Regions from separate parts of the Brevibacillus sp. WF146 genome, predicted to be linked through region 2. Evidence: riboswitches for the same ligand, from Rfam matches in the RefSeq annotation. Region 2 holds a riboswitch; each other region holds the start of a gene.
What was found. A riboswitch is a leader RNA that binds a small molecule or an ion and turns the genes downstream of it on or off. The one in region 2 is predicted to bind lysine.

Region 1: linked by a shared signal. The riboswitch ahead of A6764_RS17180 (aspartate kinase) and the one ahead of dapD (2,3,4,5-tetrahydropyridine-2,6-dicarboxylate N-acetyltransferase) in region 2 are both predicted to bind lysine.
Region 3: linked by a shared signal. The riboswitch ahead of A6764_RS19120 (amino acid permease) and the one ahead of dapD (2,3,4,5-tetrahydropyridine-2,6-dicarboxylate N-acetyltransferase) in region 2 are both predicted to bind lysine.

The regions. Positions count from the first base shown of each region.
Region 1 covers NZ_CP109943.1:3,456,634-3,466,231, forward strand. The annotation lists gene A6764_RS17155 (MDR family MFS transporter) at 1-1,405, shown strand, start outside; gene sdhB (succinate dehydrogenase iron-sulfur subunit) at 1,537-2,286, opposite strand; gene sdhA (succinate dehydrogenase flavoprotein subunit) at 2,305-4,065, opposite strand; gene A6764_RS17170 (succinate dehydrogenase cytochrome b558 subunit) at 4,084-4,695, opposite strand; gene A6764_RS17175 (DUF2507 domain-containing protein) at 5,106-5,552, shown strand; gene A6764_RS17180 (aspartate kinase) at 5,728-6,969, opposite strand; lysine riboswitch at 7,204-7,390, opposite strand; gene uvrC (excinuclease ABC subunit UvrC) at 7,472-9,253, opposite strand; gene trxA (thioredoxin) at 9,458-9,598, opposite strand, start outside.
Region 2 covers NZ_CP109943.1:1,593,207-1,602,804, forward strand. The annotation lists gene A6764_RS07820 (efflux RND transporter periplasmic adaptor subunit) at 1-1,222, shown strand, start outside; gene A6764_RS07825 (class I SAM-dependent methyltransferase) at 1,330-2,115, opposite strand; gene A6764_RS07830 (hypothetical protein) at 2,211-2,363, opposite strand; gene A6764_RS07835 (DUF1284 domain-containing protein) at 2,515-2,970, shown strand; gene A6764_RS07840 (hypothetical protein) at 2,992-3,222, shown strand; gene A6764_RS07845 (EcsC family protein) at 3,234-4,043, shown strand; gene A6764_RS07850 (GNAT family N-acetyltransferase) at 4,120-4,665, opposite strand; lysine riboswitch at 4,872-5,058, shown strand; gene dapD (2,3,4,5-tetrahydropyridine-2,6-dicarboxylate N-acetyltransferase) at 5,151-5,861, shown strand; gene A6764_RS07860 (aspartate aminotransferase family protein) at 5,878-7,095, shown strand; gene A6764_RS07865 (N-acetyldiaminopimelate deacetylase) at 7,100-8,245, shown strand; gene A6764_RS07870 (hypothetical protein) at 8,301-8,498, shown strand; gene A6764_RS07875 (hypothetical protein) at 8,665-9,598, shown strand, end outside.
Region 3 covers NZ_CP109943.1:3,860,850-3,870,447, reverse strand. The annotation lists gene A6764_RS19125 (aminotransferase) at 1-524, shown strand, start outside; gene A6764_RS19120 (amino acid permease) at 566-2,020, opposite strand; lysine riboswitch at 2,127-2,315, opposite strand; gene A6764_RS19115 (extracellular solute-binding protein) at 2,684-3,754, shown strand; gene A6764_RS19110 (ABC transporter ATP-binding protein) at 3,767-4,897, shown strand; gene A6764_RS19105 (ABC transporter permease) at 4,894-6,600, shown strand; gene A6764_RS19100 (HAD-IIA family hydrolase) at 6,613-7,383, shown strand; gene A6764_RS19095 (glycerol-3-phosphate responsive antiterminator) at 7,432-7,989, shown strand; gene A6764_RS19090 (glycerol-3-phosphate dehydrogenase/oxidase) at 8,209-9,598, shown strand, end outside.

The sequences.
Region 1 (9,598 bases), 1.9 Mb from region 2:
CGTGCCGATCACCGGCAAATTGGCCGACTTGATCGGCCGCAAAGTGGTCTATGTGACCGGCTTGATTCTTTTCATGGCCGGTTCCGTTCTCTGCGGGGCCGCCCAGACGATGAACCAGCTCATCGTCTTCCGCGCGATCCAGGGCATCGGCGGCGGCATCATGATGCCGATGGCGATGATTATCGTCGGCGATCTGTTTACCGGCGAGCAGCGGGCCAAATGGCAGGGGGTCTTTGGCGCCGTCTTCGGACTCTCCTCCATTCTGGGGCCGCAGGTTGGCGGCTGGATCGTCGACACGCTGAACTGGCGATGGGTCTTTTACATCAATCTGCCGGTCGGCATTCTCGCCGTCATCCTGATTGCGCTGGCACTCAAATCGCAGCGGATCAGCGGACCGGTCAACATCGACATCTGGGGCATGTTCACCATGACCGGCGGCGTCGTCAGCCTGCTTCTCGCCCTGACGTTTGGCGGAAAGGACTTCCCCTGGACGTCGTGGCAGATCCTCTCGCTGTTCGGTCTGTCGGCCGCGTTTCTGACCGCTTTCGTGATCGTGGAGTCGAGAACGGCCGAGCCGATTCTGCCGCTGCATCTGTTTCGGAACAAAACCTTCACGCTGCTGAACGGTATCGGGTTTCTCATGTCGGTCGGGATGTTTGGCGCCATCATGTTCGTACCGCTGTTCATGCAGGGCATTGTCGGCATCAGCCCGTCCGAGTCCGGGACCATCATGGTGCCGATGATGCTGGCCATGATGCTGACCAGCATCGCGGGAGGCCGGATCGTAAAGAAAATCGGCGTCCGCACACAGATGCTGATCGGGATGATCACGATGGCGGCCGGCTTCTGGCTGCTGTCCACGATGGTCGTAACCACCTCCAAATGGGAAGCGATGTCGTACATGATCGTGCTGGGACTGGGGATCGGGCTGGTGATGCCGCTGATTACCATCGCGCTGCAGGAATCCTTCCCCAAATCGGAACGGGGAGTCGTCACATCCTCGAGCCAGTTCTTCCGTCAAATCGGCGGAACGTTTGGCATGACCGTTCTGGGAGCGGTCATGAACCATCGCTCGACCGCCCTGCTGACGCATGACCTCATGCCCCGTTTGGAAAAACTGCCGCAGCAGGCTCACGGCATGGCGGAGCAGTTTTCCGCGATGATTCAGACAAACCCGCAGGGCCTGTACTCCATGCTGCTGAGCCCGGAAGCGCTGGCCTCCATTCCGGCCGGCATCCGGCAGATCCTGCTGCCGATTCTCAAGACGGACATGGTCGCCTCGCTCCATGAGGTGTATCTCGTCGGGCTCGTCTTTATCCTGGCGGGGGCCGTGCTCGCCATGATGCTCGGCAAAATCAAGCTGTCCCCTCCGGAGCAAAAGGCGTCCGCTCAAAAAGCCGCGTAAACATCGCGCGGCGCTCGTCCGGAAAAAGGCACGATCATCGATCCAGGCAGACGCCAAACATGCAGACAGGCGTGCAAACCGTTACCGTGGTTTGCACGCCTGTTGTCGTCTGTTATCCCCTGCACGAGAAATCAGGAGAAGAAGAATTTCTTCAGAGCGTATTTGGTCGTCTCTTTGTTCATGTGAGCGATGGAAGTGGTCAGCGGAATGCCTTTTGGACAGGCTTGCACGCAGTTTTGCGAGTTTCCGCAGTCGGCGATGCCGCCGTCTTCCAGCAGCGCTTCCAGACGCTCGTGCTTGTTCATCGCACCTGTCGGGTGCTGGTTGAACAGACGCACCTGGGAGATGGCGAACGGACCGATGAACGCCGATTTTTCGTTGACGTTCGGACACGCTTCCAGGCAGACGCCGCAGGTCATGCACTTGGACAGTTCGTACGCCCATTGGCGTTCCACTTCCGGCATCCGCGGACCCGGACCCAGGTCGTGGGTACCGTCGATCGGAATCCATGCCTTGACGCGTTTCAGTGCGTCAAACATGCGGCTGCGGTCAACGGACAGGTCGCGCTGAACCGGGAAGGTGCTCATCGGTTCCAGACGGATCGGCTGCTCCAGCTTGTCGATCAGAGCGGAACACGCCTGGCGCGGTCTGCCGTTAATCACCATGGAGCACGCGCCGCACACTTCCTCCAGGCAGTTGGATTCCCAGTTGACCGGCGTCGTTTTTTGGCCTTGCGCGTTCACCGGATTGCGCTGGATTTCCATCAACGCCGAGATCACGTTCATGTTCGGGCGGTACGGAACCTTGAATTCTTCCTTGTACGGAGTGCTGTCAGGGCTGTCTTGACGGGTGATAATCAGGTGGACAAACTTTTCGGCCATGATCAGTTCCCTCCCCTCTTACTTCTTCTTCTTGTCGGACGTGTAGTCCCGCTTACGCGGCGGAATCAGCGATACATCCACGTCTTCGTAGTAGATCTCCGGCGCGGTGGTCTCCGGATTGTATTTGGCCATCGTCGTTTTCAGGAACTTCTCGTCGTTGCGCTCCGGGAACTCCGGTTTGTAGTGAGCGCCGCGGCTTTCGTCGCGCATCAGCGCACTGATCGTGATTACGCGGGCAAGCACCAGCATGTTCCACAGGTGACGGGTGAAGGCTGCGCCGGAGTTGCTCCACTTGCTCGTGTCGTTGATGTTGATCCGCTTGTAGCGCTCCATCAGTTCCTGGATCTTTTCGTCCGTCTTCTTCAGGCGGTCGTTGTAGCGCACGACGGTCACGTTGTCGGTCATCCACTCGCCCAGTTCCTTGTGCAGGAGGTACGCGTTCTCGGTGCCGTCCATCTTGAGAATGTTGTCGTATTTCTCCTGTTCTTTCTTCGTGTAGCTGTCGTACAGCGTGGAGGGCAGAACGTCGCAGGACTGCTCCAGGCCGTTCATGTACTCGATTGCCTTCGGACCTGCCACCATGCCGCCGTAGATCGCGGAAAGCAGGGAGTTGGCGCCGAGGCGGTTCGCACCGTGCTGGGAGTAGTCGCACTCACCCGCAGCGAACAGACCCGGGATGTTGGTCATCTGGTTGTAGTCTACCCACATGCCGCCCATCGAGTAGTGCACGGCCGGGAAGATTTTCATCGGTACCTTGCGCGGGTCCTCGCCCACGAACTTCTCGTAGATCTCGATAATGCCGCCCAGTTTGACGTCCAGCTCTTTCGGGTCTTTGTGGGACAGGTCGAGATACACCATGTTTTCGCCGTTGATGCCCAGCTTCAGATCCACGCAGACGTGGAAGATTTCGCGGGTGGCAATGTCGCGCGGCACCAGGTTGCCGTAGGCCGGGTACTTTTCTTCGAGGAAGTACCACGGTTTGCCGTCCTTGTAGGTCCAGACGCGTCCGCCTTCACCGCGAGCCGACTCGGACATCAGGCGCAGCTTGTCGTCGCCCGGGATGGCGGTCGGGTGAATCTGGATCATTTCGCCGTTGGCGTAAATGACGCCCTGCTGGTATGCCGCAGATGCCGCGGTACCGGTGTTGATGATCGAGTTGGTCGATTTGCCGAAGATGATGCCGGGTCCCCCGGTCGCCAGGATGACGGCGTCGGCGCGGAAGGATTGGATCTCGCCGTTGCGCAGGTTCTGCGCCGTGATCCCCCGACAGGTGCCGGCGTCGTCCAAAACAACTCCAAGGAAGTCCCAGTATTCGTACTTGGTCACGAGACCTTCCGTTTCAAAGCGGCGCACTTGCTCGTCCAGCGCGTAGAGGAGCTGCTGCCCGGTCGTTGCGCCGGCAAACGCGGTACGGTGATGCTTGGTCCCCCCGAAACGGCGGAAGTCCAAGAGACCCTCCGGCGTACGGTTGAACATGACGCCCATCCGGTCCAGCATGTAGATGATGCCCGGAGCCGCGTCGCACATCGCTTTAACAGGCGGTTGGTTCGCCAGGAAGTCGCCGCCGTAAATGGTATCGTCGAAGTGCTCCCAGGTGGAGTCGCCTTCCCCTTTGGTGTTCACCGCGCCGTTGATGCCGCCCTGTGCACAGACGGAGTGGGAACGCTTAACCGGAACCAGGGAGAACAACTGTACGGGAACGCCCTTTTCTGCTGCTTTGATGGTAGCCATTAATCCGGCAAGGCCGCCACCGACAATGATCAGTTTACCTTTTGCCATGAATGAGTCCCCCTATCCCTACAGAATGAATGCAGACATCGCCCGCAAGCCGATGAGCGAAACGATTACAAAAATGCCCATGGTCAGATAAGTGGCGAAACGCTGGGAACGTGGACCGACGGTGATGCCCCAGTGTACGAGGAACGACCAGAGCCCGTTGGAAAAGTGAAACACGGTGCTGAGAATCCCGATGGTGTAGAAAACGACCATCAGCGGATCGCTGAGAATGTTGGTCATCATGTCAAAGTTCACTTCGGCACCCAGCGCTTTTTGAATGCGCGTTTCGTACACGTGCCAAGCGATAAAGATGAGTGTGATGATTCCCGTAAGGCGCTGCCAGAGGAACATGTGGTTGCGGAAATGTCCGAAGTTGCCCACATTGTGTTTCGCCTGGAAGGCAATGTAGATCCCGTACACGGCATGGAACAGGATGGGAATGTAGATGAAGATGAATTCCACGGCGAGCAGGAATGGAACGTGTTCGATCATTCCTACTACCTGGTTGAAAGCTTCCGGTCCCCGGGTTGCCTGATAGTTCGCTGTCAAGTGGAACAAGAGGAACAGCCCGATTGGGAACAAACCGAGAAGAGAATGCAGCTTGTGGTTCAGAAAGCTATGGCCTTTTGCCATACAATGGTCCCCCTTTCAATTGTAAGTAGCGTTCTTTGGTAAATCTTTTCCCCACTATCCTAACCCATTGCCCCGCCGGTTAGACATAAACCGCAGCAGCCTGCCGTCCCTGCCGCACGGCTTGGCAAATTGTGTCGGAAAACGGAAAAAAGTTGGGCAAAACGTTGAACCACAACCAATTGTACTCCTGTCTTCTAGGAGCGTCAAGACAGTGAATAGACTAATTCCATTGTTGGATTACACGTATCAATGGTCCGATTTTTCTATGAATCTGTCATAGACACGGCCGCTCTCTCATAGTCTGGTACCAAACAGGTTGACCAATCGGCTGCAAAAGACCGGCGTCCGCAGGAGGGTCCGACAGCGGACAAGCTATCGCGCGGCCTGCAGCCGGGAAGGAGGATCGCGAAATGAAAGAACCGGATCAACTGGGAGCCCTGCTGCCTTCCCGCGTCATCGCCGATATCGAGCGCATCCACATGCCCTATCTTGGCTATCACTTGCTGCGGGAGCACCTCACCCGCACGCTGCTGGGCGAAAGCGAACCGCCCATTCTCCACTGGCTGGGAAAGGAAATGGGGCGGCAGATTCCCATCCGCTCCGCCAACGGCCTGGTGTTTCCCTTTATCCGCCTGGGGCTGGGCAAACTGGACCTGCTGGAAGACGGGGAGCGGCAGCTTCGTTATCGCCTGACCCATACCATCTATCGCTACATGTCGCCCGACCGGATCAACCGTTCCCTCTCCCTGGAGTGCGGCATCATCGCCGGCGCTGTCGGCCGCTGGAAGGAGCAGGAGACGGAAGCCCGGATGGAGGCGGAGGAGACGAGCAGTGTCCTGATCACGGTCCGCTGGTAAGGTCTTGCCGGGACGGGTACGGGCCGGACGGACAGGATTCGGACGGTGAGGCAACGTATCGCCGCCGCAAAAAGATTTCCCCGTAAAAAATCCTCCCGTAAAAAATCCCCCCCTTTTTCCGCGGCGAAAAAAGGGGGAGGCAGCATGTGGCGTCGCTATTGGTTTGTCAGTCGGGTTACACCCCGTGCACGACCGCTGTTTCCGCCACGTCGAGGCCGTATGCGGTGTGCAGGCTGCGCACGGCCCGCTCGGTGTGTTCCGCCGGGATGACGCAGGAGACCTTGATGTCGGACGTGGAGACCATTTTGATCGTGATCTCCTGCTCGGCCAGCACGCGGAACATCTCGGCGGCCACGCCCGGATTGTGTACCATGCCGGCTCCGACAATCGAGACCTTGGACAGGCCCTCTTCGTACTCCACTTTTTCAAAGCCGAGCTGATCCCGGTGGGCGTTCAGCGTGTCGAGCGTCTTTTTCAGGTCGCTCCCCGCCACCGTGAAGGAAATGTTGGTCACGGCCGCGTCGTACGAGCTTTGGATGATGATGTCCACGTTCACCTGGTGATCCGCCAGCGTGTTGAACAGACGGGACAGCGTGCCCACGCGCGCGGCCATTCCCACAACCGTCACCTTTGCGACGTCTTCGTCGTGGGCGACGCCGCTTACTACTCTTCCTGTTTCCATATGCGCAACCTCCTCTACGTACGTGCCTTCTTCTGTCGTAAAGCTGGAGCGGACGACCAGCCGGACCTTGTGGGTCTTGGCCGCCTCCACCGAGCGCGGATGCAGCACGCCCGCCCCCAGGTTGGCCAGTTCCAGCATTTCGTCATAGGAAATGCTGTCCAGCTTGCTCGCCGTCGGAACCACACGCGGGTCGGCGGTGTATACGCCGGCCACGTCTGTGAAAATTTCGCATTTGTCCGCGTTGAGGCTGGCTGCCAGTGCCACCGCGGACGTGTCCGAACCGCCGCGGCCCAGCGTGGTGATCTCGCCCGCTTCGCTGACTCCCTGGAATCCAGCCACGATGACGACCCGGCCGCGCGCCAGCTCCTTCCGAATCCGTTCCGTCTCGATATGGGTGATCCGCGCCTTGCCGTGGATCGATTCGGTCGTCACTCCCGCCTGCCAGCCCGTCAGGGAAATGGCGTCATACCCTTTTTGGTGCAGCGCCATCGCCAAAAGCGCAATCGACACCTGCTCGCCTGTCGCCAGCAGCATGTCCATCTCCCGCTCCGACGGGTAGGGGGAAATCTGTTTGGCCATGTCCACCAGCACGTCCGTGGACTTGCCCATCGCCGACACGACGACGACCATGTCGTGTCCCGCTTCCTTATATTGTATAATCCGGTCCGCTACTTTCATAATCCGTTCGATGGTACCTACGGAGGTGCCTCCGTATTTATGCACGATCAACCCCATGCGGCTTCTCTCCCTTTTCCTATTCAACATGATTTCTCGTTTGATTCTTCTCTGTCAGGCCATCTTCGTTCCATTTTCTGTTGGAACATGCCGTTTTTCTCACTCTTGCAAAAAAGGCAGCGACGAGGATACACCTGTCACTGCCTGCCAGTTCGACATACCGGTTCCTCCTTCCCTTGACCACGTGAACAGTTGAGCATGACGGAACACACCCTGTTCCATCCTCAACCGACATCGTGAGATAGCTCTCCATCCGGCAACGGGTGATTGCGCGGATGACAGTCCTGCGCTTGTTCAACGCAGGCCCAGCACGGAGGAAGCGGGCCTTTCTCCGTACTTCGGCGAATTCCCCTTTCCCGTACCCGTCACAGATGCCCGATCTCAGGGAGGTACTCATGGTTTTCGCGCCTCTACCTCACTCCAAACGGGAAGTGAGGCTTGTTATGCTGTTTGTATGGGATTATACCATGAAGCCGCCTCGGGTTCAACGACCTTTTTGGCGTTACGTTTCCATCTGCCGAAGATGGCGGATAATCTCGCGGGCCAGCTTGTCGCCGATACCGATCTGCCGGAAGTCCTCCACCGTCGCTTCTCGCATCTTTTTCAGCGAGCCAAAATGCTGGAACAACAGCTTGCGCCGCTTTTCGCCGACACCGGGAATCTCGTCCAGCCGGGACGAGAGCATCGTCCTGCTGCGCGCCTGCCGGTGAAACGTGATGGCAAAGCGGTGCACCTCGTCCTGGATCCGCTGCAGCAGGTAAAACTCGTAGCTGTCCCGGCGAAGCTCCACCGGTTCCGGCGGATCGCCGTAGAGCAGTTGGGCCGTCCGGTGCTTTTCGTCCTTGGCCAGGCCGCAGACGGGGATGTAGAGCCCCAGCTCGTTTTCCAGCACGTCCATCGCCGCGCTGATCTGCCCTTTGCCGCCGTCGATGACGATCAGGTCGGGCAGCGGCTGGTTTTCCTTCAGTAGGCGGGTGTAGCGGCGGCGGATCACTTCCCGCATCGCCCCGTAGTCGTCCGGCCCCTCGACGCTTTTGATCTTGAATTTGCGGTACTCTTTCTTGTCCGGCCGGCCGTCGGTAAAGACGACCATCGCGGACACCGGTTCCGTGCCCTGAATGTTGGAGTTGTCAAACGCCTCGATGCGGTGCGGCGTGCCAATTCCGAGCACGTGCCCCAGATTGTGCACCGCCTGGATCGTCCGCGCATCGTCCTTGGACATCAGCGCAAACTTTTCCTGCAGGGCTATCCGCGCGTTTTCGGAGGCCATCTGCACCAGTTCCCGCTTTTTGCCCCGCTTGGGCACGTACACCTTGACGCCCAGCCACTCCGCCAACAGCTCCGGCTCGCTCTGCTCTGGCAGCAAAATTTCCTTGGGCAGTGCGTTCTGCTTGTCGTAGTAAAACTGGGTGACGTAGGACATAAAGTCCTCCGCCTCGTCGCCGTAGTACGGAAACGACGTCGTCTCCCGCTCGATCATCTTTCCCTGCCGCATGTAGAAAATCTGGACGCACATCCAGCCCTTGTCGACGGCAAAGCCGATGATGTCACGGTCCACCGTGTCGGTAAAGGTTACCTTCTGCTTCTCCATCACGGCTTCGATGCTGCGGATCTGGTCGCGAAGCTCCTTGGCCCGCTCAAACTCCATGTTTTCCGCCGCCTGCAGCATCTTTTCCGTCAGCTCCCGCTTCACCTCCTCGTGACCGCCGTCGAGAAAGCGGCAGATCTCTTCCACCAGCCGCTGGTTCTCTTCCGCGGGTACCTCATGGACGCAGGGAGCCAGGCACTGCCCCAGATGGTAGTACAGACAGACCTGCTTCGGCAGCGTTTTGCACTTGCGCAGCGGGTAGAGGCGGTCCAGCAGCTTCTTTACCTCGGATGCCGCCCCCGCGTTGGCGTAGGGACCAAAATAACGCGCCTTGTCCTTGACCACCTTGCGGGTGATTTCCAGGCGCGGATGTTTTTCGTTGGTGATCTTGATGTACGGATAGGTTTTGTCGTCCTTCAGCATCACGTTGTAGCGCGGATTGTGCTGCTTGATCAGGTTGCACTCCAAAATCAGCGCTTCGATCGCCGAGGAGACAACGATGTATTCAAAGTCGGCAATTTCGCTGACCAATAACTGCGTCTTGCCGTCGTGACTGCCCGTAAAGTAGGAACGGACGCGGTTCTTCAGCACCTTGGCCTTGCCCACGTAGATGATGTCTCCGTCCTTGTTTTTCATCAGGTAGCAGCCCGGCTTCTCCGGCAGGACGGCCAGCTTGTCTTTCAAGGAGCTGTTCACGGCTGCCCCCTCCTTTCTTCATGTCCGGCCCATCGGCCCTTCCCGCACGGGCGGGAATGTACGTTCCGTCCCCATGTTACCACGTTTTTCGGCGAAACACGACTGTTTCTCGCTGGCACAAAAAAATCAGCATCCGCGCAGTGCGAATGCTGATGACGAACCCTGCCCGGCTTAAGCGGCCAGGCAGGTGTTGATCCGTTTTCCTTACAGGTGTTTGCCCAGCGTGCCCATCAGCGCTTCCTTCGGTTGGAAGCCGATTACCTTGTCGACCGGCTGACCGTCTTTAAACACGATCAGCGTCGGGATGGACATCACGCCGAAGCGGCCGGCGGATTCCGGATTCTC
Region 2 (9,598 bases):
CACGGACGCCGCCCTGGAGCTGCAGAAGCAGGAGCTGAGCATTGTCCGCGCCCAGAGGGAACTGAACGATTTGAAAAACCGGAAGGACAGGATTGCCTTTTCCATGGGCGGAAAGGTGAAGGAAGTGCTGGTCAAGGAAGGGGATACGGTGACACCGGAAACCGTGGTCGCCAAACTGGTCGACACCGATCACCTGAAGATTACCGGAAAGTTTTCCGCCTTTGAAGCGGAGCACTTCAAGGTGGGACAAAAGGTGAAAGTGTTTATCTCGGCGTCGATGATCTTTCTCGACGGTACGGTTACCAAGGTCGACCTGATCGGGAAGAAGGAAAAAGGCGTCGGCGGGGTCCACGACGTGGAGGTGCTGGTGAAAAAGCCCGGAGCGCTGTACGTGGGAGACCTGGGAGAAGTGCAGTACGTCGACCCGAACGGCGTTCTGTTCGCCAGCCAGATGGCGACGCCGTTTGAAGACCCGGACGTCGTGGAGGTCGTGGCCGGCACCCACGGCAAGGTCGGCAAGGTGGAAGTGGAAAACGGCGACGAGGTCAAGGCAGGCCAACTGCTTGCGAAAATGGACATGTCCGCCTCCGAACTGGACCTGAAGGAGAAGGAACTGGCCTTGAAGGAGTCGCTCTTGACCCTGGAGCAGAAGAAGCGGGAGATCGCGAAAAAGCGGGTGACGGCGCCGATCAGCGGGGTGATTACCAAGCTGGAGGTCAAACCGGGCGAGACGCCGGACTCCGGCAAGCCGGCCGCGGTCATCATGGACAGCAGCGCCGTGTATTTTGTGGCGGCTGTGGATGAAATCGACATTCCGTCCATCCGGGTGGGGCAGACGGCCGAGGTGTACGTGACGGCGTTTGGCAACAAGCCGTTTACCGGCAAGGTGGTGGACGTGCCCAAAGAGGGGACGAAAGAGGACAAGACGGTCCGCTTCGCGGTGAAAATCGAGCTGACCGACGCGGCTGAGATGAAGCACGGAATGACCGGCGACTGCGACATTTACGTGGAGAAGAAGGAAAACGTGCTCCGGCTGCCGCTGCAGGCGGTCGACGTGCTGGAGGACGGCAAGGGAACCGTCATGGTGAAGGATCCGAAAACCGGGGAGCCGACGCCCAAAGAAGTGGAGATCGGCATCGAAGGGTCGGAATTCATCGAAATCAAGAGCGGCATCGCGGAAGGCGAGGAAGTGCTGATGATGAACGGCGGCGAAGGCATGTAGCACGGCCGTGTCCGCACGTCCCCGGCTCAAAAGGAACCCGCCTGCTTGTGCCATTGCGGCAGAGCAGGCGGGTTGTTTGATTGGCAGCCGTACGCAGCCGATCCGCTTTACGGGAGCGGCCTTTGCTCGTGCGGCTTGAGGGCGGCGACCCGGATCCGGCTGTAGTCCAAGACCCAGGAGCCGTCGCGGAACAAGGCGGGCCGCAGCCGATCGGCGATCATCGTGCAGGTCTCGTCCTTTTCCTGCGGCGGCATGTCGGCAAAAAACGGGCCGCAGAACGCATCCAGCCAGTGGCGCAGCCCCTGTTCCCCGTCCGGAAGCGGTGTGGGCCGTTCGAAGTGATGCGCCAGTTTGACGACAAAGCCCTGCCGTTCCAGAAGCGAGGTGTAGGCGCCGATGCCGGGGAAGTACCAGGGGTTGCGGCTGTCCGCATCGCGCCCCTTGTCGGCCAGGACGGCGCGGATGGCCTGGACGACCCGTTCCACGTTGCCCGCTCCGCCGAACTCGGCCACGAACCGTCCGCCCGGCTTCAGCGCCAGCCACACCTGGCGGATGACGGCTTCCGGCCGCTTCATCCAGTGCAGGGCGGCGTTGGAAAAGACGGCGTCAAACGGTTCCTCCGTCACGAACGTCTCGGCGTTGGCGACGAAAAACCGCAGCGCGGGGTATTTGCTCCGCGCCGTGTCAATCATGTCGGCGGACAGGTCCATTCCCGTCGGCACAGCCCCGGCCTTGGCCATCTCGGCACAGAGATCGCCCGTTCCGCAGCCCAGGTCGAGAATCGTTTCCCCCGGCTGCGGCTGAAGCCATTCCAGCACGCCTTTGCCAAACCGGGAGACAAAGTCCATCTTGCCGTCGTACAGCCGTGCGTTCCAGCGGTTCTCTACATGCATGGAAAATCCCTCCTTGGTATCGTTGTACCAGTGGAGGGGTTATTCGTCAAATCTATAAAAAGTATAAAGTCTATAGTTATTTCCTATTGATGCTGCTATATCCGGTCAAGATACAGCGTGGTTACAGAGGTGGAGTCGCCGTTTTCGATTTCTTCCTCCGTCGCCTCTTCTTCCAGCTCGTCCATCTCCATCCCGGGCGCGATGGTCGGTTCGTGCTTCGGATTGCGCTCGTCCGTCCGCTTGTCCATCGATCCTGCCTCCTTTCGCTTGGGCTGTCCCTAGCGTTTGCCAGCAGCGGGAGCATTATGCCTGTCCCGGCGGCCGCCTTGTGGAGGGATGGCGAAAGCAGTACGATAAAACCAAGGAAAGATGCCGGGTGTCGGCAGGGAGGAGGAACGTATGGAACCGATTGTGCTGCGCGGCCATCATCTGCTGTGCGTTCACGGGTTTCAGGGGATGGGGTACAGCCCCGCGTTTGTCGCCAAAATGGGGGAAATCGTCGAGCGGATCCGCGATCCCCGGCAGGATTTTCCCATTCGGGTGGTGCGGGGATTCGACGACACGTGCCAGGCGTGTCCCAACAAGGGAGCGGAACGGTGCGAAGCTTCTCCCGATTCGGAAGAGCACGTGCAGACGCTGGACTGCAACGTTTTGTCCCATCTGGGCTTGACGGCGGGAGAGGTCTACTTCAAATCGGAACTGGTGGAGCGCACCCGCCGCCTGGTGGAACCGGACGATCTGGCCTTCCTGTGCGCCGGATGCTCCTGGTACGAATACGGCGTGTGCCGCGAGGGCATCGCCCGCTTGCGCCAGACAGAGGCCGCCAGCAGGCAGGAGCGGAAAACCGCCCCATAGCCGGAAAGGAGAGAGAAAATCGTGACGGACGAAGAGCGCAGCGTATTGGAAAAGCTGGGGTTCCGGTTGGAGGACGGCGCGGTGAAACATCTCAAGCTGGGGATCGTAGAACGATGTGAGGTCTTTGAGGGATTTGCGTCTCTCGCGGAGTTGGAGGCCTTTGCAAAAGCGATGCTGCGCACCCGCTGCCGGCTAAGTAAAACGGCCGCACAGCCAGGCGGCGAGAGGCAGACGCGCGGCAAAAGGAGATGAGTGGAGTCAGCATGGAGACCAGAGAGATGCTCTTGCGGGCGTTGAACGAAGTGGAAGCGTGGGAACGGGATCAGAAGGACCTGTGGTTCTGGGAAAAGCTGGGTCGGCTGCCGTTTGTGCTTTTGGACCGCGTTACGCCCGCCGTCGTCAGGGAGAAGCTGGGGACGGCTGTCGATGAAATGGCCGCCTTTCTGGAGCAGGGGGGTACCTATCTGGTAAGCGACGAGTCGGTGTATGCGCGGTTCCAGGAGGCCCAGCCGGGAACGGGACGGCCCAAGCAGGAGGACGTCAAGAGATTGCCGCTGGTCACCATGGACAAGGTGGCAGCGGAAATGGTGGCATCCCGCGCCGCGTTTGCCACGGTGCAGGGAGCGACAACGGGGTTTGGCGGGCTGTTCACCCTGGCGATCGACGTCCCGCTGCTGTTGGGCACCTCGCTCAAGGTGCTGCAGGAGATGGCGCTCTGTTACGGATACCGCCCCGAGGAGAAGCGGGAGCGGCTGTTCATCGTCAAATGCCTGCAGTTTGCCTCTTCCGACATCGTCGGCAAGCGGGCGATCCTGGAGGAGCTTTCCCGCTTTGACGAGCCCGAAAGACAGCGGGATGTCATCGCCCAACTGCAGGGCTGGCGGGAAGTGGTGGTGACGTACACGGAAAACTTCGGCTGGAAAAAGCTGTTTCAGATGGTGCCGGTGGCGGGCATGCTGTTTGGCGCTTACCTGAACCGCTCCACCGTGCAGGATGTGGCGGAAACGGGCCGGATGCTGTACCGCAAGCGGCGGATTCTGGAGCGGCTGCGGCAGGAGGAAGCCGGAGCCTGACGGGCAGGATGTCCCGCGCACTCCGGCTTTCCCCGCTGCCTGAGCAGCACAGGACAGGCCGCGTGATTTCGGCTATTTAAGTCCACTCCTCGCGCGTGATCGCGAAGATCAGGTGGTCTTCCCAAACGCCGTTGATCTGCAGATACCGAAGCGACAGCCCTTCCCGGCGGAAACCGGTCTTTTCCAGCACGCGGATGGAGGCCCCGTTGCGAGGCATGACCGCCGCCTGTACGCGGTGCAGCCCGGCTTCCGCGAACGCGAATCGCAGCGCCTGCCGGACGGCCTGCGTCATGCAGCCGCGGCCGCTAAGGGACTGGTCGAGATAATAGCCCATGGTGGCGTTTTGCCAGGCGCCCCGGACGACGTTGGAAAGGTTGACGCGGCCGATCAGCTCGTCGTTCTCCCGCAGAAAAACGCCAAAGGCGTAGGCGGTTCCCGCCGCGAAGTCGCGCTCGGCAGCCGCCAACTGCTCCCGCTGTCCCTCCAGGGTGAGAAACGACGCGGGGCGGATCGGTTCAAACGGTTGAAAAAACGCCTGATTGCGGACGCGCAGCGCCAACATGGCCGGCGCGTCTTCCGCCGTCAGGGGGCGGATGTACACGCTTTGTGCCAGCGAAGACATGGAGCGGTCCTCCTTTTCTCCGGACGGAATCTGGGGACCGTCAGTGTACCACGTTTGCGGCCGCCTGAAAAGACGGTCCCGGCAGATTGCGCCAGGACCGTATGGATGCGGACGCGCACCGCTCCTCCGCTACGCCAGCGACTTTCCATTCAGAGGTTGCCACCCGGGGAGGATTTTGATAGAGTAAAAGGAAATTCAATAGCGTATCAACAAATAGAGGTGCGCTGCGGAAGAGTACGTCTTGCCATACAAACGCGGGGGGCGTGGAAAGACGGAAAGGCCAAGGCGCCGAAGTTCTGGCCGTACCCCTCGGACGGCGAGGGCTGGGGTTCCCGTGAACAACGGTCGCCCTGTCATGAAAGGCACGGCCTTTCGTGGAGCGCTATTTACGGTTTGCTTTCAGGGATCAAAAAGCAATGAGGATAGCGTCTGCACTCATTGCTTTTTCTACATTTCCACATACAGTGTCATGGAGGAGATTCACAGTGAACATGATGGATGCGCATGAAATTATCTCGTTTATCCAAAAAAGCGAAAAGAAAACGCCGGTGAAGGTATACCTGAAAGGAGACCTGGACGGCATCGATTTCGGCGCAAACGCCAAAACGTTTATCAGCAACGGCACGGGCGTGGTCTTCGGCGAATGGAAGGAAATCGAGCCGGTGCTGCAACAGCATAAGGACAAAATCGCCGATTACGTGGTGGAAAGCGACCGCCGCAACTCCGCCATCCCGCTTCTGGACACGAAAGGCATCCAGGCGCGCATCGAGCCGGGCGCGATCATCCGCGACCAGGTGAGCATCGGCAACAACGCCGTGATCATGATGGGGGCGGTGATCAACATCGGCGCCGTCATCGGCGAAGGCACGATGATCGACATGAACGTGGTCGTCGGCGGACGCGGCACCATCGGGAAAAACTGCCACATCGGCGCCGGTGCGGTGATCGCAGGCGTAATCGAACCGCCGTCCGCGCAGCCTGTCGTGATTGAAGACGACGTGGTGGTCGGCGCCAATGCGGTGATTCTGGAAGGCGTTCGCGTCGGCAAAGGTTCCGTCGTGGCCGCCGGCGCGGTCGTCATCGAGGACGTTCCGCCGAACGTGGTCGTGGCCGGCACTCCGGCGCGCATCATCAAACAGATCGACGAAAAAACACGCTCCAAGACGGAGATCAAGCAGGAGCTGCGGCAGCTGTAGGAGCGTGAGTGAAAAGATGGCTACGGACTGGCGTTCGCTCGACGAACAGTACATTGTCTCGACGTACAAACGGCTGCCGATCGCAATCGCCAAAGGAGAGGGCAATTACCTGTACGACACCGACGGCCGGGCGTATCTGGACCTGTTTACCGGACTGGCCGTCAACGTGCTGGGCCACTCCCATCCGCGGATTGTCCAGGCGCTCCGGGAGCAGGGCGAGCGGTTTCTGCACATCTCCAACGTCTTTCTCAACCCGCCGGCGATCCGGCTGGCGCAGCGGCTGATCGACAACACCATCCCCGGCAAGGTCTTTTTCTCCAACTCCGGGGCGGAGGCGACGGAAGCGGCGATCAAGCTGATCCACAAATGGACGAAAGCGGAGGGGGCCGGCCGGACGGGGATCGCCGTCCTGCGCAACAGCTTTCATGGGCGCACGCTGGGGGCGGTGCGGCTGACGCGGCAGCCCCACGTCTATCAGGATTTTCCCCAGCCCGACTTTCCCGTCTACGAGCTGGATGCAGAAGACGCGGAACAGCTTCGCGCGGTCTGCCGGAGCGAGAAGCCGGCGGCCCTCCTGATGGAGCCGGTGCTCGGCTCCGGCGGCGTGGTGCCGCTCTCCGAAGCGTTTCTGCGGGAAGCGGAGGCGATCTGTCGGGAAGAGGGCGTGCTGTTTGCTATGGATGAAATCCAGACCGGCATGGGCCGTACGGGCCGTCTGTTCGCGTATCAGCACGCCGGAGTGACGCCCGATTTGATCCTGTTTGCCAAAGGAGTGGGCGGGGGCCTGCCGCTCGGCGGGGTGATCGCCGGCCAACGGCTGATGAATCTGTTTAAGCCGGGGGATCACGGCACGACCTTTGCGCCCTCGCCGCTCTCCGCCGCGCTGGGCAACGCGGTGCTGGACGAATTGCTCGACCCGGCCTTCCGCGCCCATGTGAGCGACGTGATCGGCTACCTGTGGGGACGTCTGGAAGAGCTGAGACAGCGCCTGCCGGAGCAGCTTCAGGCGCTGCGCGGCAAAGGCATGATGGTGGGCATTCCTCTGCACGCGACGCCCGAAGAAGCGGCCCGGCTGCAGCAAAACCTGCTGGCCGAGGGCATCCTCGTCGACGTGACGCAAAAGACGATCGTCCGCCTGCTGCCTCCGCTCACCTTGACGCGGGCGGATGTGGACCGGTTTGTGGATGTGTTTGCCCGCCAACTGACGGCGCTCGGCACCGGAAAGGAAGTGTAGAGGGATGACCGATTCCCCGTTTGTACGGATTCGCCGCGACCTGCATCAAATTCCCGAACCCGGTTTTGCGGAGTACAAAACGCAGCGCTATCTGCTGGACTATCTGGAGCGGCTGCCGCAGGAGCGCCTGCAGATCAAGACCTGGCGCACCGGCATCCTCGTCAGGGTTAACGGGCTTCATCCCAAGCGGACGATTGCCTGGCGGGCGGACATGGACGGTCTGCCGATTCGGGAGGAGACGACCTATCCGTTCCGCTCCACGCACGAGGGGTACATGCACGCCTGCGGCCACGACATGCACATGGCGATCGGGCTGGGCATTCTGACCCATTTTGTTCACCATCCCGTCGATGACGATCTGCTCTTCGTGTTCCAGCCGGCCGAAGAAGGACCGGGCGGCGCCAAGCCGATGATGGAGAGCGAGGCGTTTGCCGAGTGGCGGCCCGACTGCATCTTTGCCCTGCACATCGCGCCGGAGTACCCGGTGGGTCACATCGCCACCAAGCCGGGCATCCTGTTTGCCAACACCTCGGAGCTGATGATCGAGCTGACCGGCAAAGGGGGGCACGCGGCCTTTCCCCACAAGGCAAACGACATGGTGGTGGCGGCCAGCCATCTGGTGACGCAGCTTCAGTCGATCGTGGCCCGCAACATCGATCCGCTCGATGCGGCCGTCGTGACGGTGGGCAAGATCGAAGGGGGCACCAAGCAGAACATCATCGCGGAAACGGCGCGGCTGGAGGGGACGATCCGGACGCTGTCGCTGGAGTCGATGGCCCGGGTCAAAAGCCGCATCGAGGCGCTGGTCAAAGGCGTCGAAGCGGGATTCGAGTGCACGGCCACCATCGATTACGGCTGCGGGTACTGCCAGGTGTACAACCATGAGCTGCTGACTGAGCAGTTCATGGAGTGGGTGGGCACCCAGCGCCCGGACATCACGCCGATCCGCTGCAGCGAAGCGATGACGGGGGAGGACTTCGGCTTTTTCCTGTCGGAAATCCCCGGCTTTTTGTTCTGGCTCGGGGTGAATACGCCCTACGGCCTGCACCATGCGAAAATTGAACCGGACGAGCGGGCGATCGACATCGCCATCAGTCTGGTGACGGACTATCTGACCTGGCTGTCCGGGCAGGAGGAATGGCCGATCTGAGCAGGACCAGCAACGAGCGGCCGGGCGGTACGGCGGCCGCAGCGGAGGTGAAAGCATGGCGGACAGGAACGAAAACGACCCTCTCTCTACCCATCCCGATCTGGAAGCGGCGCAGCGGGCGGAAGGAGCTCTGCCGCCCAAACCGGTTCGGTGGGAGAGCCTGCCAAAGTGGCTGCGGCTGTTTGGCCGCATCTGGCTGACGATCGTTGCCCTGCTGGTCCTTGCCGTGATTGTTTCGGCCTGGCTGCGATAACACGCGGGCGAAAATCCGTTCATCGAAAAGCGACTCCAATCGAGTCGCTTTTCATTTTGCTCATTTACAAGCATGACTGCCGGGCGTATAATGAGAATCATATTCATTGATAATAACTCTCATTATCATCCGCTTATATGCGTCAACGGCAGGAGGAGGAGTTTCCTTGGCAAGAAAACCGCTTTCCGTATTGCTGGCAACCGCCTTGCTGGCAGGGTGCACCCCGGAGGCGCCGTCAGGCAGCAGTCAGTCCGCACCGCAGCCCGCGGGCCAGGCGGCCGGCACCAATGCACAGGGTCTGCGCGTGGAAAAGACCGATTACCGCTTTGACACGGCGGCCAACATGTTTGCCTATTCCGAGTTTGAACTGTCAGGCGAACCGCTCGCGGAGTCGCTGGGGCTTGACCTGGACCTGCTGGATGCGGGCAAGCCGGACAGCCCCACCCCGTTTGACTACACAGCCGGAATCGAGTCCTACGAGTATTCCGAAGAGGCGATGTACGAAGTGGTGGAAAAGTCCGGCTTGGGCCTGCATCTCGTCAACGGTCCCGTCAACGTCAAGCGGGCCGGAGCCAACGACCCGCGCAAGGCGCTTGCGGAGCGCTATTTCGCGCTGGCCAAAGCGGTCGGCTACGCGCCGGAGGAGCTGTTTCAAAACATGTTCCCCACGTTTGTCGAATACACGTCCGGCGATCCGCACTACGTGACCAAGGTGGACACCAGCAAGTTCGCCGACGGGGAAGACGGACGCTACATTCCCAAATACCAGGTGGACTTCGCCACGCTGCGCTGGGACCGCGGCCGGATGGAGCGGGTGCTGACCCCGTCCGCGCTTGGCGGGACCTATCTGAAGCAGGCGCTTTGGCTGGGTGACTTTTTGGGCGGATTCCACACGGTGGACAAGGACGAAGAGCTGGAGGCCGCCTCGCCCGACCAGGACAAGGACCCCAATATCCGCCTCGGCGTCAGCACGGCGGACGGTTTGCAGGGGGTGCTGCTCGCGGAGGGCGTCTGGAACAAGCTCGCCTTCATGCGCGACCGGCTGTTCCTGGATGCTGCCAGCGGCAAGCTGGGGGCCACGCCGGGAACGAAATACGATC
Region 3 (9,598 bases), 2.2 Mb from region 2:
ATGAGAGCATCGCCGCCCTGCCCGGGATGAAGGACCGGACGATCCTGATCTCCGGTTTTTCCAAAGCGTTCGCGATGACGGGCTGGCGCCTCGGCTACGTCTGCGCGCCGGCGGACCTGCTCGGCGGCATGCTGAAAATTCACCAGTACACCATGCTCTGCGCGCCGGTGATGGCGCAGATGGCCGCCCTGGAGGCGCTGCGGCATGGTCAGGCGGACATGGAGCAGATGGTGGAAAGCTACCGGCAGCGGCGCAATTTCGTCGTGCAGGGATTCCAGGAGATCGGCCTGGCCTGCCACGAGCCGGAAGGGGCGTTTTACGCGTTTCCCTCGCTGGCGTCCACCGGGCTGGACGCCAGCGAGTTTGCCGAGCGGCTGCTGATGGAGGAAAAGGTGGCCGTGGTGCCGGGCGACGTGTTTGGCGACAGCGGCAGAGGGCACATCCGCTGCTCCTACGCCACCTCCCTGGATCAGCTCCGAAAGGCGCTGGAGCGGATGGGGCGCTTTGTGCAGAGATTGTCGTGAAAAAGGAAAGGCCGGGGAATCCCCGGCCTTTGCCTCACGTATTAGTTGGATACAGTTGTCTCGTCAGTGGAGAAATCCACTTCCCGCAGCGGCACCACTTTCGTCTTTTTCACGGCCTTGTAGCCGAGCCAGACGATCAGAAACAGCGGCAGGCCGATGTACGACACGAGAATGCCGTTCCAGTCGATCGTCTCCCCGGTGAAGGCGGTGTAGTTTTGGCCGAGGATGACGAAGCAGCAGACGACAAATGCGAAGATCGGGCCGAACGGGAACCACTTCGCCCGGTATGGCAGTTGGTTCAGGTCGCGGCCTTGGGCTGCGTACGCCTTGCGGAAGCGGTAGTGGCTGATCGCGATGCCCAGCCAGGCGATAAACCCGGACATCCCGGAGGCGTTGAGCAGCCACATGTAGACGGCGCCGTCGCCAAACAGGGAGGCGAGAAACGCGAGCATCCCGATGCTGGCGGTCAGCAGCAGCGCATTGACCGGAACGCCCCGCTTGTTTACCTTGCTGAACAGCTTGGGCGCCTTGCCTTCTTTGGCCAGCATCCACAGCATGCGGGTGGAGGCGTACATGCCGGAGTTGCCCGCCGACAGGACGGAGGTCAGGATGACGGCGTTCATCACCGACGCGGCGAAGGCGAGACCGGCCTTTTGAAACACCAGCGTAAACGGGCTGATCGCGATGTTCTCGATGTCGCCGTTGACCAGGTTGGGGTTGTCGTACGGGATCAAGAGCCCGATCACGATGATCGCCAGAATGTAGAACAGCAGGATGCGCCAAAACACCTGCTTGATCGCTTTCGGCACGTTTTTGGCGGGATTTTCGCTTTCTCCCGCGGCAATCCCGACCAGTTCCGTCCCCTGGAAGGAGAAGCCGGCGATCATGAAGACGCCGAGCATCGCCATGAAGCCGCCGTTGAACGGCGCTTCGCCGACGGTAAAGTTGCGGAAGCCGACCGCTTCGCCGCCCATGATGCCGAGGATCATCAACAGGCCGATGATGATGAAGAGGATGACGGTCGCCACCTTGATCAGGGAAAACCAGTATTCCGATTCTCCGTATCCTTTTACGGACAAATAATTAAGACCAAACATGAGAGCGAGGAACAGGGCGCTCCACAGGATGGACGGCGTGTCGGGGAACCAGTACTTCATGATCAAGGCCCCGGCCGACAGCTCGACGGCGATGGTGATGGCCCAGTTGTACCAGTAGTTCCACCCCAGCGCAAAACCGAGGGACGGATCGACGAACTTCGTCGCGTACGTGGAAAACGAACCGGAGACGGGAAGAAAAGCCGCCATCTCGCCCAAGCTGGTCATCAGGAAGTAGACCATCAGGCTGATGGCCGCGTAGGCGGCCAGCGCGCCGCCCGGACCGGCGGAGTGGATGGAGCCGCCGCTCGCCAAAAACAGCCCCGTGCCGATGGAGCCGCCGATGGCGATCATGGTCAGGTGTCGGGCCTTGAGGCCCCGCTGCAGTTGATTGGATTCCATGCGTGCATGCACGACCTTTCTGATGAAATAGTCGGAAGGAAGGTCGGACATAAAAAATACCGCCACAACGAACAGGGCGGTATTGTTACATCCCCACCAAGCCTTCGTTGAAGATAGCACACCACGTTTGCCCGGCTCGCAAACGTGACAGTTCTGCCCCTTTCGGGTACAGCCCCAGCCCGTGTGCCCAGAGAATGCACAGCGGACTTCGGCGGCTTTTCCCTCCTCTGGAGTCATCGATCTTCTCTGGATCTCGTGCCAGAATCATATAAAAGCCGCGACCTCTATCCTCATCGTATTTGATGAGGATAATCTATGCAGTTATGTTATGGTTCAAGTATATAGAAAAACGGGGCAAAATCAAGGGCAAAATTTGTAAGATGCCCGTGCGTCTCGTGACCGTGACCGGAGACTCCAGCAGTCCGACTTGTCTGAAAAATTTGAGCGTTTTCATTGACAGAAAGAAATGGATCTGGTTATACTTGAAGAAACGTTGATCGGATAGCATATTTTCCCATACGGTTAGGCGGAGAAACGGAGAAAACCCTTACCCGTAAACACACTCCCAAGGGGATGTGTTTATCTACGTGAGGGTTTTTCTTTTTCTCCTGCCAAACTGTTTGACTATTCGATCAACAATAAATAGAAAGAGGGGTCTGACGCATGTTGAAAAAATGGATGAACGTCGCAGCCACGGCCGTTCTGCTCTCCACTGTCGCCCTGGCGGGGTGCTCCTCCGGCGAAGAGGCTTCGCCCGGCGGCACACCGGCAGGGAACGGATCGGCGGGAGCGAAGGAACTGGGACCAATCGCGCTCTATTCGCCGGAGACGCCGGATATGACCAAAGAGATCGGGCTCAATTTTGAAAAGGCTTACAAAGGGTCCTCCATCAACGTGCAGTACGCCGGGACCAACGTGCTGGTCAACCGCATGATCGCGGAAAAAGATAACCCGCAGGGCGACGTCTGGTACGGCGGCGGCGGATTCCTGCCGTTCGAGGCGGCCAAGGACAAGGACATCATCACATCGTATACGCCGGAAGCGATCAAGGATTGGCCGGAAGTGCGGGACGGCATCAAACTCCGCGACAAGGACTGGAAGTGGATCGGCGCGGAGGTGTTCGTGCTCGGGTTCGCCTACAACAGCGACCTGGTGAAGCCGGAAGAGGCGCCGAAAACCTGGGATGACCTGCTCGATCCCAAATGGAAAGGCAAAATCCAGATGCCCAACCCGGCCGCGTCCGGCACCGCGACCCTCACTGTGCTGAGCCAACTGATGGCCCGCGGCGAAGAGCAGGGCTGGGATTACTTCAAAAAGCTGGTGGAACAGATGAGCGCCATGCCCGACTCCGGCTCCGCTCCTTCCAAAGCGGTCGCCAAAGGGGAGGCACACATTGCGATCGCCTTTGACTTCATGGCGTACGAGATGAAGGCCAAGGGGGAGAAAATCGATTTCATCGTGCCGGACAAGACGCCGGTCATCGTCAACCCGGTGTCGCTGGTGAAGGACGGCCCGAACCCCGACGGCGGCAAGGCGCTGATTGACTACCTGCTGTCCAAGGAAGGGCAGCAGACGCTGGCCAACTGGTACCACATCCCGATCTCCAAAGAAGTGGAGTCGAAAACGCCGCTTACCCTGGAAAAAGTCATCCCGCACGCGCAGGAGCTGGACGTCGACTGGGTCGTGAACAACTACGACCGGGTGCGCAGCGAGTGGCGGCAAAAATTCCAGTAAGGAGGCTCTTGGATGGGGTCGGTTCGAATCGAACACTTGCATAAACAATTCAACGGAATCACTGCTTTGGAAGACGTCAATCTGGAGATTCGCGAGGGCGAATTCTTCGCCCTTCTGGGCCCTTCCGGCTGCGGAAAAACGACGACCATGCGCTGTGTGGCCGGTTTTGAAAGCCCCACCGCGGGAAAGATTTTCATCGGGGAGCGGGATGTGAGCCATGTGCCCGCCAACCAGCGGAACTGCGGCATGGTGTTTCAGAGCTACGCGCTGTTCCCCCATCTCAGCGTGTTTGAAAACGTCGCCTACAGCCTGCAGGTGCGCCGCTTTTACCAGGGCGGCCTGGGCACGAAGCTGTCCGTGCTGGCCCACATGCTCAACCGCAAGCTGGGGAAAGTGGACAAGGACACCGAAAAAAAGGTGCGCGACGCCCTTGATTTCGTCGAACTGGGCCACCTCGCCGACCGCCTGCCCGGACAGTTGTCCGGCGGCCAGCAGCAGCGCGTGGCGCTGGCCCGGGCGCTGATCATGGAGCCGGCCGTCCTGCTGATGGACGAGCCGCTGTCCAACCTGGACAAGAAGCTGCGCAACAGCATGCGCGTCACCATTCGGCGCATCCAGCAGAAAGTGGGGATCACGACGATCTTTGTGACCCACGACCAGGAAGAAGCGATGAGCATGGCCGACCGCGTGGCCGTGATGCAGGGCGGCAGGCTGGTGCAGGTGGACACGCCCACGGCCCTGTACAGCCAACCGGCCTCCACGTTTGTCGCCGATTTCGTCGGCGCGTCCAACATCTTCAAAGCGACGGTGAAGGAGTCCGGCGAGGCGGGCACCGTGCTGCAGCTCGTCGGCGACGGGGTGATTCGCTCCGCGTTTCCGACCAACCGCAGCGAAGTGGACGTGATCATCCGGCCGGAAAGCATCCGACTGTTTGCGGACGGGGCGCAGGTGGATACGGGAGACAACCTGCTGGAAGGCACGATCTCCATGTCCACCTATCTGGGTTCGACCATCCGCTACGACGTGCAGGTCGGCGAGCTGCAGGTGGAAGTGGACAAAACCTTCGAAGCGGGCAGCCCGCTGCTGCCGGCGGGGACGAACGTGAAGCTGGCAATCGATCCGAATGTCGTGGTGATCCTATGAAACAGCGGCACTCCTTTACCTTCAACGGCTTTACCGTGCTGAAATGGTTGATTTATCTCTTTTTCCTTGTGTTTTTGCTGGTCCCGCTGTTTTCCATCCTGCTCGTCAGCCTGACGGGAGAGCCGGTCAACCTGTTTGGCAGCCTGACCAGTCAGAAAATTTTGTCGTCCACGCTGAAGAAGCTCTCTCACCTGTCGCTGGACGCGTACTCGTCGCTGTTTGAAGGCACGGGGTACTTCGCCGCGCTGGTCAACAGCCTGAAGCTGAGCACGGGGGTGGCGCTGCTGGTGACGGTGTTGGTGCTGCCGATCGCCTACGCCTTCGCCCGCACCACCATGCCGTGGAAGCCGTTCTTCGCCGCGCTCTGCACCATCCCGCTGGTGGTGCCGACGTTCATCTCGTCCTACGCGTTTACCCTGATGTTCGGCAAGACCGGGTGGGTCAACCACATCTACCGGTCGCTGGGCGGCGAAGGCGTGCTGTTTGACGTGCAGTCGATGTTGGGAATCGTGCTGGTACAGGTCTTTTTCTTCTTTCCCTACGCGCTTTGGCCGATGGTGGCGGCGTTCAAGATCAGCGACCTGACGCTGGAGGAAGCGTCGCAAAACCTGGGGGCGCAAGGCTGGTACACCTTTTTGCGGGTGACGCTGCCGCTGGCCGTGCCGGGGATCGTCTCCAGCATGCTGCTGATTTTTACCGTCAGCTTTTCCGATTTCGGCACGCCGATCATTCTGGCGCCCAAAGACCTGAACCTGATCGTGGTCGAGGCGTACCGCGAGATCGCCGGCTTCTACAACTGGGCGGGCTCGGCCGTCCTGACCGTGATCATGCTGCTGGTGGCCGCCTTCTTTTTCTGGCTGCAGCGGTTGGTGGTCAAAGGGAAGGAGTACGGCACCATCTCGGGCAAGCCGACGCGGCAGAAGCTGAACGACCACAAAGGGGTCGTCGCCGTGCTCACTATCTACACCTTCCTGGTGATGCTGGTGCCGCTTTTGGCCGTTGGTTCCGTCTTTCTCTCGTCGCTGGCGACCACCTGGGGGCATCACGCCCTGCCCGACGGCTACACGCTGAAGCACTACCTGACCATCTTCAGCACGTCGCATAAAAATATCGTGAACAGCCTGGTGCTGGCGGCCGGAGCGCTGGTGCTGAGCGTCGTGATCGCCACGTTTGTCTCGTACTTCGTGGTGCGGCGCGGCTCCGGCGGGCTTGACTTCGTCTCGTCGATCCCGCTGATCGTGCCGGGGATTTCCCTGGGGATTGCGCTGATCCAGACGTTTAATACGGCGCCGCTGAAATTGACCGGCACCGCCCTCTTGCTGATCGTCGCCTACACGATTCGGCGGATGCCGTACATGATTCGCTCGACGATGAGTTCGATGATGGCGATCCGCAAAGACATCGAAGAAGCGGCCGTCAACCTGGGCGCCTCCAACCTGTTGGCGGCGGTTACGGTCATCGGCCCGCTGATGCTGCCGGGCATCGCGGCGGGCGCCATCCTGGTGTTCGTGACGGTGATCAAGGAGACCAGCATCTCGCTCCTGCTCGCTCCGACGGATTGGGCGCCGATGAGCCTGGCCGTGTTTCAGAACCTGCTGCGCGGCGAGTACTACACCGCTTCGGCGATGGCGATCCTGATCATCGCCATTGTCATCGCGCTGCAGTCCCTGGCGAAAAAACTGACCAAAGACCAACTGTACTAAGGAGAACGGACAATGAGAGGGTTTATCTTTGACCTCGACGGTACGGTCTATCTGGGGGACCGTTTGATTGAGGGGGCGGCGGAGGCGATCCGGACGCTGCGGGCGCGCGGCGACAAGGTGGTGTTCCTCTCCAACAAGCCGATCGCCACCCGCCAGTCCTACGCGGAGAAGCTGACGAAAATGGGCATCCCTACAACGGTGGACGACGTGCTCAACTCTTCGCTGATCACGGCCCGGTACCTGCAGCGGGTGATGCAGCCGGGCGAGCGGGTGCTGGTCATCGGGGAGCAGCCGATCCGTGACGAGCTGGCGGCGCACGGCATTGTCATGAGCGACGACCCGCACGATGTGCAGTACGTCGTCCTGTCGTGGGACCGGCAGTTCAGCTACGGGATGCTGAACGCTTTGTACCAGGCGGCGGTGCGGGGAGCCAAGGTGATCGCGTCCAACCCGGACCGGACGTGCCCGCTGGAAGACGGACAAATCCCGGACACCGGCGCGTTTATCGGGGCTTTGGAAGGGGCGACGGGCAGGCCGATCGACCTCGTGGTGGGCAAACCCTCCCCGATCGCGGCGGAAGCGGCCGTCCGCCATCTGGGGCTGGACTACGCTTCCTGCTACATGGTGGGCGACCGGCTGGAAACGGACATCAAGATGGGCAATGACACCGGGATGAATTCCGTCCTCGTGCTGACCGGCATCTCCACCAGGGAGATGGCTGAGCGGAGCGAATACCGTCCGCGCTATATTTTAAACAGTATTAAAGAAATTGTGAACATTTAGAAAGTAGTGGTATAATAGGAGCAACCAACCTGACCTGGAGGGTAACGGATGTATCCTATTGTCGATCTTGTCGAACACCAGACCATCGCCGCGGTTCAATCGGAAGCCGATGTGGACGACGCGATCAAAAGCGACGTGAATATCGTCTTTCTGTTGACCGGCTCGATTTTCAACATCAAGGAACTGGTGGACCGGATCAAGCAGGCCGGCAAATGCGTCTTTTTGCACATGGAGTTCATCGAGGGCATCGCCCCTGACAAAAGCGGCGTGGCGTACGTGGCCCAATACATCGCGCCGACCGGCATCATCTCCACCCGCAGCAACCTGATTCGGGTCGCCAAGGAGATGGGGCTGATGGCGATTCAGCGCATCTTTCTGATCGACCGCAACGCCGTGATCAAAGGCATCAAGGTCGTGGAGCAGAGCATGCCGGACGCGGTCGAAGTGATGCCCGGCGTGATGCCGAGGGTGATCCAGGAGATGACCGGCCTGACGCCGCTGCCCATCATCGCCGGCGGACTGGTCGGCACCAAGCAGGAAATTGACGACGCGCTTGCCGCAGGGGCGCTGGCCGTGTCGGTCGGCACCAAAGACCTGTGGTTTTAGTGGACGTAGTTTTCGTGTAAGTCTTCTTGTGAATAGGAAAAAGGGAAGAGAACAGGAGAACCCCCTTGAAAGGACGGCTTGTCTGATGACGGCAGGCCGCACTTTTCACGGGGGGTTTTTTTCGGCATGAAACATGGAGCGCGTGAGAAGAACCGGCGCGGGCGAAGCGGCTGCAACAGGGAGGCTTCGTCCTGCCGGAGAGGAGGCTTTTGTGTGAAAATGAATTTTTCAGCGAGCAGCCGGCTGGCTGTACTTCAGGAGATGGCGGGGGAGACGCTTGACCTGCTCGTGATCGGCGGCGGGATTACCGGTGCGGGCATCGCGCTGGACGCCAGCGTCCGCGGCATGAAGGTGGGCGTGGTGGAAAAGGCGGACTTCGGTTCGGGGACGAGCAGCCGCTCCACCAAACTGATTCACGGCGGGCTCCGGTATCTGAAGCAGGGGGAAGTGAAGCTGGTGCGGGAAGTAGGGAGAGAACGGGCCATCCTGTACAAAAACGCCCCCCATCTGGTCATTCCCGCCCCGATGCTGCTGCCGATCTACCAAGGGGGAACCTACGGCTACCTGGCCTCGTCGGTCGGCCTCTACCTGTACGACCTGCTGGCCGGCGTGGAGCGCACGGAACGGCGGAAAATGCTCAGCCGCGACGAGACGATCCGGCAGGAGCCGCTGCTCAAGCGGGACCGGCTCAAAGGAAGCGGACTCTACGTGGAATACCGCACGGACGACGCCCGCCTGACGCTCGACATCATGAAGACGGCTGTGGCACACGGGGCACGGGCGGTCAATTACGCGGAAGCGCGCCAGTTTCTCTACGACAACGGCCGGTTGACGGGGGTGCGCGTGGCGGATGGCGTGTCGGGCCGGACGTTTGATCTGTACGCCACATGCGTCGTCAACGCCGCCGGCCCCTGGGTGGACGAATTGCGCCGCTTGGACGGCTCGCTTGCCGGCAAGCGCCTCTATCTGACGAAAGGCGTCCATCTGGTGGTCGCCTACGACCGCCTGCCGGTGGCGCAATCGGCGTACTTTGACACCCCGGACGGGCGCATGGTGTTCGTCATTCCGCGCGGCACGATCACCTACATCGGCACGACCGACACGCCCTACCGACACGACATCGACCAGCCCCGCACCACCGTGGAAGACCGCGACTACCTGCTGCGCGCGGTCAACGCGATGTTCCCCGATGTCAGGCTGAAGCCGCGGGACGTGCTCTCCCATTGGGCCGGACTGCGCCCGCTGATTTACGAGGAGGGCAAAGGCCCGTCGGAACTGTCGCGGAAAGACGAGGTGTTTCATTCCCCTTCCGGACTGATCACCATCGCCGGAGGCAAGCTGACGGGCTTCCGCAAGATGGCGGAGAAGGTGGTCGATCTGGTGGCGCAGACGCTTCGGGAGCGGGAAGGACGATCCTTTCCCGGCTGCACGACCGACCGGATTGTGATCAGCGGCGGAGAGCGGAACGGGCGTGAGCGGTATGAAGACTGGAAGCGAGAAATGCTGCGGCTGGGGGTGGAGAAAGGCGTCGACCGGGAGACGGCGCAGGAGTGGCTCGACACGTACGGCACCAACACGCTGCGGATCTACGACCGGCTGCCGGAACCGC